DNA from 3 places in the Streptomyces taklimakanensis genome. Region 2 is predicted to be linked to each of the others. Evidence: riboswitches for the same ligand, from Rfam matches in the RefSeq annotation. Region 2 holds a riboswitch; each other region holds the start of a gene.

Region 1 (2,192 bases), 240 kb from region 2:
GCAGCGCGGCGGCGGTGCGGACCGCGGAGGGCGCCCCGCTCCAGGTGTCGACCGCGGCGTCCCAGCCCCCGTCGGCCGCCGCCCGCTCCAACGCGGCCAGGCCGGCACGGCCCTCGGTGCGGTCGCCGTGCAGGGCGGTGACACCGCGGGGCGCGGGATGTCGCCCCCGGTGGAGGACCGTCACGTCCCAACCGCGCTCGATCGCCTCCTCGACGACCGCGCGTCCGACGAACTCCGTTCCACCCAGCACCAGAAGTCTCATGGGGACGAGCCTTCCCGCCGGCCGGTGGCGGGGGAAGGACTTCACGCCCTCGGCGGAATCGCCGGGAGCCGAACCGGAATCGTGCGAACCGGGTCGGGCCGGGCCCGGTGGGGCCCGACCCGACCCGGTGTCACCTCACGCGCCCGTACCGCACGTTCTTGGTCCAGATCCTCTCCTTGCGGACGGTCTTGCCCGGCTTCGGGGAGTGCCAGACCCGGCCGCCGCCGGCGTAGATGCCGACGTGGTAGACGCTGCCGCCGGAGTGGAAGAAGACCAGGTCGCCCTTCCTGCGGGTCGTGACGGAGATCCGCTTGGAGCGGTTGTACTGGGCCGCCGCGGTGCGCGGCAGTTTCTTGCCCGCCTTCTTGTAGGAGTACTGGATGAGTCCCGAGCAGTCGAACCGGCTGGGGCCCGCGGCCCCGTACTGGTAGGGCGACCCCTTTTTGGAGGCCGCGACCCTGAGCGCCTTGTTCGCGGGAGTGGCCGCTTCCGCGTCGGGCGTGGCCGACGGGATCAGTGTCGTACCCGCCAGGGTGACGGCGGTGACGGCGGTGGTGATGCCCGCTCGGGACAACCGTCCCGTTATGGGTGTGTGCGCAGACATGAGCGAACCCTTCGTCATGCGCCTGCGAAAGATGACCTGTCGGGTTCGGGCCGGCGAAGTTGCCCGGCCACCTGATGTGGCTTCACCCCAAGGACCGCGTCGTGCGACGCGATCCGCCGTGCTCGGGTCTCCCGCTCCTGCCGTGTCGTCGTCTCGGTCCGGACTCGCCCGGGCGGCGGCAGGATTCGGCGTCCGCCCGGGCGGCCCCGCCCTTCGACGGGGTCTTGCGGTCTTCTACGGATAGTGCGTCACCATCGGCCCGAATCGGGCGATCACGGATCCTTTGTGAACATGCTCACTCGGGTCTCCGGACGGTGGGGACCGCCCCCTCGGGAGGGTCCCCGTGCCTGGAAGACCGCGCTGACCAGCGACGGTTGAGGGTCGTTCAGCATTCCACGACCTGGGGGGAGGCATCGCCGCGCGCCACGGACGCCGCCGCGATCACCCCGAATGGCCGCCGCCGTGTCGGGTGATCGCGGCGGGTCGCGCAACGGTGCGGCGGCGCGTCCGGGAGGTCCCGGCGAGGGGCCTGCCGAACGGGCCCGCGGGGCCCGGGGATCAGCGGATGTGCACACCCGAGATCGTGCGGGCGATGACCAACCGCTGGATCTCGCTGGTGCCCTCGAAGATCGAGTAGATCGCGGCGTCCCGGTGCATGCGCTCCACCGGGTACTCCCGGGTGAAACCGTTGCCGCCGAGGATCTGCATCGCCTGGGCCGTGACGGTCTTGGCCGTCTCCCCGGCGAAGAGCTTGGACATCGATCCCTCGGCGGCCTCGAAGGGCCGGCCCGCGGCCGCCATCCAGGAGGCCCGCCACACCAGCATCCGGGCGGCGTCGATGCGGGTGCGCATGTCGGCGAGCTGGAAGGCGATGCCCTGGTTGTCGATGATCGGGCGGCCGAACTGCACCCGGGTCCCGGCGTACTCCAGGGCGACCTCGTACGCGGCGCGCGCGATGCCGACGGCCTGGGCGCCCACGGCCGGACGGGACGCCTCGAAGGTGGCCATCGCGGCGTTCCCCACGCTCCCCCTGCCTCCGGCGGAGGGCGCCCCCGCGCCGCCCTTCCCGGCTCGTTCGCGGGCGCGGGCCAGACGCTCGTCCAGCTTCTCCTTGCCGCCCAGCAGGCAGTGACCGGGGATCCGGACGTCGTCCAGGACGACCTCGGCGGTGTGGGAGGCGCGGATGCCGTGCTTCTTGAACTTCTGTCCCTGGAAGAGGCCGGGGGTGTTCGGCGGGACGACGAAGGAGGCGTGTCCCCTGGAACCGAGTGCGGGGTCGACGACGGCGACGACGACGTGGACGTTCGCGATGCCGCCGTTGGTCGC
Region 2 (2,192 bases):
CTCGTCCACGGCGACTTCTTCGCGATGGCCGGCGGCGCCGGCGGGCTGGACCCCGGGCGGCCGGGGCGTCGGTTCCACGCGGTCCTGCTGGACGTCGACCACTCGCCGCGCCACGTGCTGCACCCGAGTCACGCACCGTTCTACGAGGAGGCCGGGATGCGCTCGCTGGCCGAACACCTCCACCCCGGCGGCGTCTTCGCCCTGTGGTCCGACGACCCGCCGGACGAGCCGTTCACCGCCGTGCTCACGGAGGTCTTCGCCACGGCGGAAGCCCACGTCGTGGGCTTCGACAGTCCCTTTCGACGGGAAGCGGCGACCAACACCGTCTATGTGGCGAGGAAGGCGCCCGGGCCGGGAGCGTAGGGACCCTCGGGGAAGGCCCCGCGCGCCGATCGGCGGGGAGCGGCGTTCCCGTGCCGCTCCCCGGCGTTCCCTTCCGTGCCCGAGTCGAGGAGGAGGTCGAGGGTCCCACGCCGGAGCGGGCGGGCCGGGTGCTCGATCCGCGGGGCGGCGTGTCGGCCGAGGGCCTCGGGACCCCGGGGGGCAGGGCTCCTCGTGTGCGGCGCGGGGCCTCCCGGTCGTGTGGCGCGGGCCCGCCGGAATTCGGGGAATCGGTCCGCTTGCTCTTTCCTGGGCGGTAAAGCTGTTAAGCCTGGAATGGGGCGATGTAAAGGCGGGTCTTTCTCGATGGTGTGCCCGGAGTCACATCCGTGCCGCCCCGGTGCGCGCGCCCTGGGAGATCGAAATCCTCCGCGTCTCGGACTCCCCGCCCCGCACGGAGATCTGACCGTCCCTCGGTCCTTTCGAGGGGTCGGGAAACGGTGAAGATCCTGTGCGTACGGTGGTCGAAATCCGCGTCTCGGTGACAAGGGGAGGGAATCCGGTCGCTCGGCGCCTTGTCTCTGTGAATTGCCTGTGTTTATGTGTCCTCGCCTCCGCGGCATCGCGGAGGCTCCACCACCGGGACGCCGAGTCCTGCCGCCCGGCCGGTGGAGAGAGCGCAGCCGACCGCGGCAGGAGCGGGGAAACCGAGTAAGTGCCGCGACCGCACGTCTTTTTGGCGGTCCGGCTTGGGGTGAAGCCTTGTCTCCGGGTGCCCTGGCGCACCGGGGAAAGGCCGGGCTGCTCCGGCCCGAATCCGACAGCTAACTCCGCAGGCGTGGGAGAGGACTCACACCCATGTCTCGTGGTCGCCACCGTCGTCCGAGCAAGACCCTGATTTCCCGTCAATTCTCCCGCATTTCCCTGGTCGCCGCGGCCGGCGGCGCGGGAATCGCGGCCCCGATGGTCGCCGCGGGAAGCGCCAACGCGGCCTCCGTCTCCGTGTGGGAGAAGGTCGCCGAGTGCGAGAGCGGCGGCAACTGGTCCATCAACACCGGAAACGGCTACCACGGCGGACTGCAGTTCTCGCAGTCCAGCTGGGAGGCCGCCGGCGGCACCGAGTACGCTCCGCGCGCCGACCTCGCCGGCAAGGACGAGCAGATCGCCGTCGCCGAGAACCTGCTCGACCTCCAGGGTCCGGGAGCCTGGCCCACCTGCGGGCCCGCGGCCGGCCTCGGTCAGGACACCGGAACGCCCGACAACGCCACCGCCCCGCAGACGGGGTCCGCCACCGTGATCGGGAAGGACGGCCGGGACGGGAAGTCCGCGGCCGCGGACTCCCACACCGTCGTCAGCGGCGACACCCTGCACCGGATCGCCACCGACCACGGCGTCGAGGGCGGCTGGGAGGCCGTCTACGAGGCCAACCGGGAGACCGTGGGCGGCAACCCGCACCTGATCTTCCCCGGCCAGGAGCTCACCCTGGACGCCCGGCGGGCCGACACTGACCGCGCCGACCGCTCGGAGCGCACCCGGGCCCGCACCGCCACACAGGACGAGCGGACCGCGCAGCAGTCCGAGCAGGACTACCCGGACACCCTGGACGGCTGGATCCGCGAGGCCCTGGACATCATGCGGGCCAACGGCATCCCCGGCAGCTACGAGGGGATCCACCGCAACATCATGCGCGAGTCGGGCGGTGACCCGAACGCGGTCAACAACTGGGACATCAACGCCCAGCGCGGCACCCCCTCCATCGGCCTGCTCCAGGTCATCAAGCCGACCTTCGACGCCTACCACGTCCCGGGCACGGCCAACAGCCAGTACGACCCGGTGGCCAACATCGTGGCGGCCTGCAACTACGCGGCCGA
Region 3 (2,192 bases), 3.1 Mb from region 2:
TCCTCGCCGACCAGGGGCCGTACGCCTGGCCCTCCTGCGGGATCAACGCCGGGCTGCGCCACGACACCACCGGCGAGGCGCCCGCCATCGATCCCGATCTCCTGCTGCCCGTCGAGGGCGAGGAGGGGGACGCTCCCGGCGGCGGCGGAGAGGGCGGGGCGGACGGCCCCGGGGAGGCTCCGGGGCGCGGCGACACCTCCGGGACCGGCGCCGCCGAGGGGACCGGTGGCGCGGAGTCGGAGAAGGGCGCCGGCGCCGACGGGACCGACCGTGCGCCGCGGACCGACACCGACGCCGACACAGAAGCCGGTGCCGATGCGGACTCCGACGCCGGGACGGACACCGGTGCCGGGACGGGCACCGACACCGACACCGACACCGAAGCCGGTGCCGAGGCGGACGTCGACGCCGACGCCCGGGAGGGCACCGGCCGGCACCGCGGCGAGCGGGACCCGCGCGAGCTGGAGCTGGAGCGGCAGAAGGCGGTGGAGGGACGGGAGGACGACCGTCGGGCCACGGGGGACGAGCGCCCGGTCGACGAGGACGACCGCATCGACCGTTCCGCGCGCGCCGAGTTCGCCGGTGGCCTGGAGCCGGGCGGGTCCGGCGCGCCGGCGCCGACGACCCACCTGGTGCGTCCCGGCGACTCGTTGGCGTTGATCGCCGAGGAGCACGAGGTCCGGGGCGGCTGGATCGAGCTGTACGAGAACAACAGGGAGGTCGTGGGCGAGGACCCGGACCTGATCCTGCCGGGCCAGGAGCTCGGCCTCGGTTGATCCGAAAGGCCGCTCCCGGATGACCCTCCCGGGTTACCACGGCGTGTCCTTCCCGTCAGGCCTAACGGCGCTTCCCTGACCTGCGGGGATTCACCTCCACGAGGGGCGATAAGGGTGAATGCCCGGGAATCGACATGCTTTGAGGTGTATGTCCCGGTGTGCTTACCGTCGTCTCGCTCGCGACCGCGAGTGCCACCGACCGCAGCGCCGAATCCTGCCGGCGGCCGGTGGGGTAGTCGTCGCGTCAGCGCCGATGGCAGGAGCGGGGGAACCAGGTAGGCGCCGCCGGGGCCGTGCACACGGACGGGCCGTGCGTACGGAGCACGGCGGCTTGGGGTGAAGCCGCGCGGGGACACCGCGTCCCGCGCGGCCGGGCTGCTCACGGCCCGAACCCGACAGCTCACCTCGTAGGCGTCGGTGAGAGGGACGTCGATGCTGTTCTCTGGCAAGGGTCACGACAGTCGTACCGCCCGCGCCGTCAGGGCCGCGGCCCTGACGGGCGCCGCCATCGCCGCCCCGGTGGCGGGCGCGCCGGGCGCTTCGGCCGCCTCCGTGGACACCTGGGAGCAGGTGGCCCAGTGCGAGTCCGGCGGCAACTGGTCCATCAACACCGGCAACGGTTACTACGGCGGACTGCAGTTCGCGCAGTCCAGTTGGGAGGCCGCCGGCGGCACCCGGTACGCGCCGCGCGCGGACCTGGCCACCAAGGAGCAGCAGATCGCGGTCGCCGAGCGCCTGTTGGCCATGCAGGGGCCGCGCGCCTGGGCCTGTGCCGACGCGGGCGGCCTCACGGCCGGGGGGCCGGCGGCGAACGTGGACCCCGACGGCGGCGCCGGGGGGCGGGGGAGTGCCGGGGGCGCGGAGTCCCGGACGTACTCGCACTCCGGGCAGTCCCAGGAGCGGGAGCGCTCGTGGTCCGGCACCGGGACCACCGAGAGCGCCGAGAGCGCCGAGAGCACCGCAGGCGGCATGGAGGACCGGGAGGTCGAGGACGCGTACACCGTGAAGTCCGGCGACACGCTCCGGGCGATCGCCGCCGACCACGGCACCACCTGGCAGGAGCTGTACGAGGCCAACAAGGACGTCGTCGGCGACGACCCCAACCTGATCTTCCCCGGGCAGCAGCTCCGGGTCTGAGTCCTCCGGTCGGTTCGACGTTCGCCCCCACCGGACGGTCACCGGCCGGAGCCGGCCCGGTGCGGTGTGTGTTCCCCCTGTGGGAAGGGCGCGCCGCACCGGGTTTATTCAATTTGGAAACAAACTCATCCCAGCCCCTCTGAGCTGCGGTTTAACCTGCCGTTCCGCCGTATGGCACGGGCTGTCGACAGGGTGGTGCGCACGGGCCGGATAGGCTCAGGGCACTGAGACCTCACACACATGCCCGACATACACGAAGGAGACGCTCGTGCCGTCCAT

What was found. Region 2 has a riboswitch for cyclic di-AMP ahead of F0L17_RS23450 (transglycosylase family protein). Riboswitches for the same ligand answer to the same signal wherever they lie in the genome.
Region 1: it holds a riboswitch for cyclic di-AMP, as region 2 does, so the genes downstream of both, F0L17_RS24505 (C40 family peptidase) here and F0L17_RS23450 (transglycosylase family protein) in region 2, are expected to answer to the same signal.
Region 3: it holds a riboswitch for cyclic di-AMP, as region 2 does, so the genes downstream of both, F0L17_RS09560 (LysM peptidoglycan-binding domain-containing protein) here and F0L17_RS23450 (transglycosylase family protein) in region 2, are expected to answer to the same signal.

What each region holds. Positions count from the first base shown of each region.
Region 1 covers NZ_WIXO01000001.1:5,563,091-5,565,282, reverse strand. Annotated here, with positions in the region: gene F0L17_RS24510 (NAD-dependent epimerase/dehydratase family protein) at 1-262, opposite strand, end outside; gene F0L17_RS24505 (C40 family peptidase) at 393-866, opposite strand; cyclic di-AMP (ydaO/yuaA leader) riboswitch at 871-1,027, opposite strand; gene F0L17_RS24500 (acyl-CoA dehydrogenase family protein) at 1,425-2,192, opposite strand, start outside.
Region 2 covers NZ_WIXO01000001.1:5,325,258-5,327,449, forward strand. Annotated here, with positions in the region: gene F0L17_RS23445 (spermidine synthase family protein) at 1-363, shown strand, start outside; cyclic di-AMP (ydaO/yuaA leader) riboswitch at 994-1,173, shown strand; gene F0L17_RS23450 (transglycosylase family protein) at 1,285-2,192, shown strand, end outside.
Region 3 covers NZ_WIXO01000001.1:2,202,758-2,204,949, reverse strand. Annotated here, with positions in the region: gene F0L17_RS09565 (transglycosylase family protein) at 1-776, shown strand, start outside; cyclic di-AMP (ydaO/yuaA leader) riboswitch at 1,015-1,205, shown strand; gene F0L17_RS09560 (LysM peptidoglycan-binding domain-containing protein) at 1,209-1,913, shown strand; gene eno (phosphopyruvate hydratase) at 2,182-2,192, shown strand, end outside.